One region of the Pseudalkalibacillus berkeleyi genome, then DNA from elsewhere that is predicted to be linked to it. Evidence: a T-box and tRNA genes for the amino acid it is inferred to sense, from the RefSeq annotation. Region 1 holds a T-box; the other holds one or more tRNA genes.
What was found. A T-box is a leader RNA that pairs with one kind of tRNA and senses whether it is charged. The one in region 1 lies ahead of serS (serine--tRNA ligase), so its partner is inferred to be a tRNA-Ser.
Positions count from the first base shown of each region.

Region 1 (3,931 bases):
TTTTTTAAAATCGACATTCCTTAAAAATAGCACTCAAATCATTCCTTTAAAAAGCAAAGGAGAGCTGACAGACTGTCTTGTCAGCTCTCAAATAATCTACATTGAGATTACGCTTTTGTTCCCCATATATGGACGTAACACTTCTGGTATAACAACACTACCGTCTTCCTGTTGGTAGTTTTCTAAAAGCGCAGCAACCGTTCGACCAATCGCAAGTCCAGAACCGTTTAATGTGTGCACATGTTCAGGCTTGGCTTTCGCTTCACGACGGAATCGAATGTTGGCACGACGAGCTTGGAAATCCTCAAAATTACTACAAGAAGAAATTTCACGGTACGTCTCATAGCTTGGAATCCATACTTCAATGTCATATTTCTTCGCAGCCGTGAAACCTAAATCACCAGTACACATGCTCATCACACGATATGGAAGCTTCAAGAGTTGTAACACTTTTTCAGCGTGGCCTGTTAGTGTTTCTAATCGTTCATAAGAATCTTCAGGCTTCACAAAGTGCACAAGCTCGACCTTGTTAAATTGGTGATGACGGATTAATCCTCGAGTATCACGCCCTGCAGACCCAGCTTCTGACCGGAAGCACGCACTGAACGCAACATAAGCCTTCGGAAGATCTTCAAGCTTCAAGATTTCATCACGATGCATATTCGTTACTGGAACCTCAGCAGTCGGAATAAGGAAGTAATCTTCTTCACGAATTTTGAAAGCATCCTCTTCAAATTTAGGAAGCTGACCTGTTCCTGTCATGCTCTCGCGATTTACAAGATACGGTGGTAAAACTTCTGTATATCCGTGCTGATCTTCATGAAGATCCATCATAAAGTTAATCAACGCACGCTCTAGACGAGCTCCTAATCCCTTATAAAACGCGAAACGGCTACCTGTAACCTTTGCCGCTCTTTCGAAGTCCACAATATCGAGGTTAGTCGCAACATCCCAGTGAGGCTTAGGTTCAAAGTCAAACGCACGAATTTCTCCCCATTTTCTAGCTACAACGTTATCCTCTTCGTCTCCGCCTATCGGAGCAGACTCATGAGGAATATTTGGTAACGTCAGCATAACGTTTTGTAGCTTCTCTTCTACTTGTCGAAGTTCCTCATCATAAGCTTTGATCTTCTCTCCAACCTCACGCATTTCAATAATTAAGTGGTCTGCATCTTTCTTTTCTCGTTTAAACTCAGCCACTTGCTTGGACACGCTGTTTCGCTCACTTTTCAACACTTCTGTCTGGTTGATTAACTCACGACGCTTTTCGTCTAACTCTTTAAACTGATCCAAACCAGAAATATCTTCACCACGCGTAGAAAGTTTCTCTTTCACCTCATCAAAATGCTCTCGAACAAATTTCAAATCTAACATATCAATCTCCTCCTTAAATTAATCAGAATTATAGTACGACACGTCCTGTGCGACGTAATTCGACGTTTATCATCAGTTTTCCTAGACGAATTAGATACGAGTATTTCAAGGCACGCCGTTTTTTTAAGACCGGAACGTGTAAGTAATACTTGAGGATCTTAAAAAAAACAAGTAACACTCACTGCCTAATTACGTCACGTCCTGTGACAACGGCAGTACTTGCACGTCCTTTGCGTCGGAAAGACGAAGTAGATCATTCGTCTAAACCTAGGGTGATTAGAAACGAGAAGTACAAGGCACGATGGTTTTAAGGACCGGACACAATGAAATCGGCTAATAGCGTCACGTCCTGAGACAACGCCGATACTAGTACATCCTGTACTTCGGAGGACCGGTAAAACCGAGCAACGCAGTAATTCGACGTTAATAATCAGCCTAGAAATAAAAAACTCTCGCCCCATCGCATAAATATTATACGAAGGGACGAGAGTTAACCCGCGTTGCCACCCTGGTTGTACCATTACAAAACATGATACCACTCTGGTAATGTAACGGTTACTAACCGAAAATACTTACTGGAGCTAGGCTCGTTCAGTATTTTACTCAAGGATGGATTCACAAGGTTCTTACGTCGATTTGCACCAACCATCGACTCTCTAAGGGTAAGAATACTTGTTACTAGTTCCTATCTACATTCGTTCTATGTTTGTGTTAGTAGTAATTTACACTATTTTGAAACGTTATGCAACTCGTTTTTGGTTTCTTCAACCATTTTGACAAAATATCCATGCATTCTATGGTCATCTGTCAATTCTGGATGAAACGCACAGCATAGGAAACGACCTTGCCTAGCTGCTACGATTTTGTCCTGGAACGTTGCCAACACTTCTGTATCTGGACTAACGGATTCAATATATGGTGCTCTTATGAATACACCGATATAGGGATCACCTTCAAGTCCTTTGACATCCAGTGGGATTTCAAAGCTTTCACGTTGACGGCCAAAGCCATTTCGATGAACTTTGATATCCATAACCTCTAAATGTCCGACATCTTGTCCGATAATATCCTTCGCCATCAAGATCAAGCCTGCACAAGTACCAAATACAGGTTTTCCTGATTTCGCAAATTCCTGTAAAGGTCCGAACATTTCATATTTATCGATTAAACGACGCATTGTTGTACTTTCTCCACCAGGGACGACAAGTGCATCAATGTCGTTCAAATCCTCTACACGTTTTACAATTTTAACTTCTGCTCCTGAAGCTTCAAGCGAACGAGCATGTTCGCGGATTGCGCCTTGTAGGGCAAGAATTCCAACTGTGACCATCGTGATGTCTCCTTTGTCTTTTCTTACCATCCGCGATCTTGCATACGCTCAGAAGGTTGTAGAGAAGAAATCTCGACACCTTTCATAGCCGTTCCAAGACCTTTAGACAATTTAGCGATTAATTCATAATCTTGATAATGAGTCGTTGCTTCAACGATCGCACGTGCAAATTTCTCAGGATTTTCAGATTTGAAGATTCCTGATCCAACGAATACACCGTCTGCTCCAAGCTCCATCATTAATGCAGCATCAGCTGGTGATGCTACTCCACCTGCAGCAAAGTTTACGACTGGCAAACGACCTTCTTTTTTGATTTGTAGAAGAATTTCATATGGTGCGCCAAGGTTCTTCGCTTCCGTCATCAATTCGTCTTCACTCATGCCCACAATCTTTTTCACTTGAGATTGGATAAGACGCATGTGACGAACCGCTTCAACAATGTTACCTGTTCCTGGTTCACCTTTCGTACGAAGCATAGAAGCACCTTCACCAATACGGCGTGTCGCTTCTCCAAGATCACGTGCACCACATACAAATGGTACAGTGAAATCACGTTTATTTAAGTGAAACACTTCATCTGCAGGAGTCAATACTTCACTTTCATCGATGTAATCTGCACCAAGTGATTCAAGTATACGTGCTTCAACGATATGTCCGATACGCGCTTTCGCCATAACAGGAATTGAAACTGCTCCAATTACCTCTTCAACGATTGAAGGGTCAGCCATACGAGCGACTCCGCCCGCTGCACGGATATCTGCTGGGACACGTTCTAGTGCCATTACTGCAACCGCACCTGCTTCTTCAGCAATTTTTGCTTGTTCCGCATTTACAACGTCCATGATGACGCCGCCTTTTTGCATTTCTGCCATACCGCGTTTAACGCGATCAGTACCTGTTTGTACCATTTATAAATCCCCCTATCAGTAGGTGTTTTTTTAGTATGATTCTAAATCCTATCCTATTGTATCACTTTTCATAACACATGCCTATCCAGACACAAGCCTCAACTAAAAATACTAATGGTAAATTCTTCTCGTTTTTGAAAAAAGGAACTGAAGCATTTACTGCTCAGTCCCTCCAATATGATATTTGTTAAAATAAGCCTTTAATCGAGTCAACGACGTTCGTCCAAATGTCTCCAAAGAATCCACCAATTCCGCGCATCATGAGCACGAACCAGTTCGCCTTTTCAACATCTGCTTGAGCGACGATCGGAGAGCTCGC
Region 1 covers NZ_JAKIJS010000007.1:26,892-30,822, forward strand. The annotation lists gene serS (serine--tRNA ligase) at 97-1,374, opposite strand; T-box leader at 1,851-2,075, opposite strand; gene pdxT (pyridoxal 5'-phosphate synthase glutaminase subunit PdxT) at 2,102-2,704, opposite strand; gene pdxS (pyridoxal 5'-phosphate synthase lyase subunit PdxS) at 2,728-3,612, opposite strand; gene L2716_RS18185 (D-alanyl-D-alanine carboxypeptidase family protein) at 3,800-3,931, opposite strand, start outside.

Region 2 (3,931 bases), on a different contig from region 1:
AATCTCCCAACTAAGCGTTTTCGTTTGATGATTGAAAGTTGGATGTCCCGTTGAAGTATTTGTGATAGAAAAAGTATTGAGTATATCAAACTGTATAACATCCTTTAAACTTACAGTCGTTGCATTGCTTCTTCCCTTATTTTCAACGATTAATCGTGCTGTATATTCTGCTTCAGTACCAGCCGATACAGATGTAGGTCCACTTAATAAGACTTTTCTTAAATCCAATTTCGCCCTTACATCAGTATCTTCAATGGAAATCGGATCAGAAAACGCATCCTCGAACTGAAAGCCTTCACTTACACGCAAGGAGTCTCTATTATATCTGTTAGAGTTCGTAGCCGTAAACGACACTAATTGCAATGGTGTTTCTTCTGTAATGTTCAAGAAGTCGAATAAAATTTTGGCGGGAATGAAGAAGTCTAGAAATACATTATCATCGTTCCCAAATCTTGTATTTGTGGGAGTCACTCTCGCAACATCGAAATTGATGATTGGTGTTGAGTAATTCGGTGCCCCTCTTCCGTTCGTTCCTTCAGCTCGGTCATTCCATGAGTTCACCTTTTCAATCGTGTTTTGAATAAGGTTCACCTGTTCTTTTCTTCCATCCACATTAAGCATCCATTGGTAAGTACCTGCTTGACCGCCTGTATTAAAAAGAACTCCCCATGCATTATTCCTGAAACCTGTTTTTTGTCTATTTCTAGGATCTTCTCGCAATCGTAATCGGAAATATACATTCGTTCCATCATAGGCCATTAAAAACGACGGATTCGACTGATCTCCAACTAAGTCCACCCTTTTGGGGGATATATCACCTGTAACATCAAAATAGAACCCCGCACCTAATGGTATCGAGGTATATTGAACATCATTTGGAAAAGTCAAACTTTCCTCCTCCTTTATAGTCACTACTTATAGTTGTATGTCCTACAGTAATAGAGGTGTTAGTTGCATGTCCTAACTATTCAATAAATTCCATATATGACTATAAAGGTACAAGCCTGTTTACAAAAAAAAGAACCACGGGATGAATACCCGTGGTTCCTTAAAATAAAATTATTTAGCTTCGTTATAACGCTTTTCAACTTCATCCCAGTTAACCACATTCCAGAATGCTGAAATGTAATCAGGACGACGGTTTTGATAGTTCAGGTAATAAGCGTGCTCCCAAACGTCAAGTCCAAGGATAGGTGTTTTACCTTCCATTAACGGAGTGTCTTGGTTTGGCGTACTTGTAATTTCAAGTTCACCATTGTTCACAACTAGCCAAGCCCAACCAGAGCCAAATCGACCAGCTGCTGCTGCAGCGAAGTCTTCTTTAAATTGGTCATAGCTACCAAACTTAGAGTTGATTTTGTCAGCTAATTCACCTGTAGGAGCTCCTCCACCATTCGGGCTAAGTACTTGCCAGAACAATGTGTGATTGGCATGTCCTCCACCATTGTTACGGACAGCTGTGCGAATGTTCTCAGGTACAGCATCTAAATTGCTTACTAACGCTTCGATGCTTTTATCTTGTAAATCCGCGTGCCCTTCAAGTGCACCATTAAGCTTTGTTACATATGCATTATGATGCTTACCGTGGTGGATTTTCATCGTTTCTTCGTCAATGTGTGGTTCAAGTGCGTTGAACTCATACGGAAGTGCAGGTAGTTCGTGTTTTGCCAATTAAATCTCCTCCTTATAAAGGTATGTAATACAAAAGCACGATTTATGTGCCTCTAAGATTAACAATATCAAATTTACCCGACTGATTCAATTTTTAAACACTGAAAGATGATCCTGCAGGAGTGATATAGATGAGAATTTATTCAAAAATAGAGAATGCACGGATTAGCGTCTTTTCATAACTTATTTGGAGGATTTTCGCTCGATATGTTGGGATTAGCCCTTTTTCACAACTTATTTGGAGGATTTTCGCTCGACTCGATATGTTGGGATTAACCCTTTTTCACAACTTATTGGGAGGATTTTCGCTCGATATGTGGTGGGAATCTAATTTCTTGTTAAAAGATATACTGATTGTAAGAAATTTAGGCAAATAAAAAAACCTCTTATATCAAAGAAGTTTATAATGGTGGCTCGAGACGGAATCGAACCGCCGACACGAGGATTTTCAGTCCTCTGCTCTACCGACTGAGCTATCGAGCCAAATTATGTAATTTAACGTTGTAAGTTTTACCCCTTCGGGTACTCCATATGTTCATTGAGCAAGATGTCATTTCGACGTAGTGCAATGAACTAAAATTGGTTGCGGGGATAGGATTTGAACCTATGACCTTCGGGTTATGAGCCCGACGAGCTACCAGACTGCTCCACCCCGCGCCGATATAAATGTTTACGGATGATGTTCACCCAATGATGGGATGATTGTACTGCATGTTCCTCGTCCAGATTTCAGAATGAGTACCAAGTAGCAGCTCAATCTGTACGCTGATGTTTATGCTACGTAGCTTATTCCTACGTGCTTCACCCCGCGTCGATAATACTATTCTAGATTGCTTCTCTCAATAGTTTGAGAAAGGCTTAAATGAAAATGGAGGAGGTAGAGGGATTCGAACCCCCGCGGGCGGTTAAGCCCCTGGCGGTTTTCAAGACCGCTCCCTTCAGCCAGACTTGGGTATACCTCCGTGCTAAATTGGTTTAGTGGTGGACCCTGTAGGACTCGAACCTACGACCAATCGGTTATGAGCCGACTGCTCTGACCAACTGAGCTAAGGGTCCAAAACGATATGTAGTTTTCTGTAATTTTAATGGGGCGGCTGATGGGAATTGAACCCACGAATGCCGGAATCACAATCCGGTGCGTTAACCACTTCGCCACAACCGCCATGACTAGTTATTAAAATTAAGATGGTAGCGGCGGAGGGGATCGAACCCCCGACCTCACGGGTATGAACCGTACGCTCTAGCCAGCTGAGCTACACCGCCATGGCTCCACAGGCAGGACTCGAACCTGCGACCGATCGGTTAACAGCCGATAGCTCTACCACTGAGCTACTGTGGAATAATATAATTTTAACGACAAGAATTAGAATAACACTTTAATTATGTATTGTCAATCTGTTTTTTCAAAACCGAAAATGTAAAAACAGGGACAAGAAATAATATATCATGTTCTGTCCCTGCTTGCAATAATCTTATAAAACTTTTATTAAGAAATATATAACCATACCTGCTTGGATGATCAACTTAACGGTTGTTCCACCAATAAAGCCTAACAATGAGCCGATACCAACTCTAACTGCTTGCTTAAAATCGCCTTTTTGATGTAAGAGTTCACCTACAATCGCACCTACAAATGGTCCAATCAATATACCGATCACCGGAATTATGAATGGTCCAATTAAAAGCCCAATTGTACTACCCCATATTGCATATTTGCTTCCGCCTCTTTTTTTGACACCATAAAAATTGCTCGCATAGTCAGTTACATAAAGAAGGATGACGAGTATGCCTTGAATGACCCAAAACACCCAGGTCAGTGGTCCGAAATCAAACATCCATCCATAGACGAAATAGCCTGCAATTAAAAAAATAGAGGAGGGAATGATCGGATAGATCAATCCCACAAATGCTAACACAAACAAGGTCGAAATTATGACCCAAGCTAATACAGTCATTCTACTCTTCTTCTCCTAACACGTACTCGGCAATATTAGTTGCATGGTCACCAATACGTTCTAGGTTACTAATAATATCAACAAATACGATACCAGAAGCTCCTGTACACTTACCTTCATTCAAGCGAAGGATGTGTTGCTTACGAAGCGTTCTTTCCATTTTGTCGATCTTGTTTTCCATATCTACAACTTTTCTTGCTTTCTCTTTATCATTTTCGTCCATTGCGTGGAATGCTTCATCAATCGTTGACATTGTAAGTTCAAACATTTCATTAAGATCTTTCAATGCAGTCTCAGACAAGTCC
Region 2 covers NZ_JAKIJS010000001.1:1,759,276-1,763,206, forward strand. The annotation lists gene L2716_RS09310 (carboxypeptidase regulatory-like domain-containing protein) at 1-888, opposite strand, end outside; gene sodA (superoxide dismutase) at 1,060-1,671, opposite strand; tRNA gene L2716_RS09320 (tRNA-Phe) at 2,079-2,154, opposite strand; tRNA gene L2716_RS09325 (tRNA-Met) at 2,252-2,328, opposite strand; tRNA gene L2716_RS09330 (tRNA-Ser) at 2,541-2,633, opposite strand; tRNA gene L2716_RS09335 (tRNA-Ile) at 2,651-2,727, opposite strand; tRNA gene L2716_RS09340 (tRNA-His) at 2,758-2,833, opposite strand; tRNA gene L2716_RS09345 (tRNA-Met) at 2,858-2,934, opposite strand; tRNA gene L2716_RS09350 (tRNA-Asn) at 2,936-3,010, opposite strand; gene L2716_RS09355 (DUF456 domain-containing protein) at 3,144-3,626, opposite strand; gene L2716_RS09360 (Na/Pi cotransporter family protein) at 3,628-3,931, opposite strand, start outside.
Region 2: it encodes a tRNA-Ser, which carries the amino acid that the T-box ahead of serS (serine--tRNA ligase) is inferred to sense. The anticodon was not compared.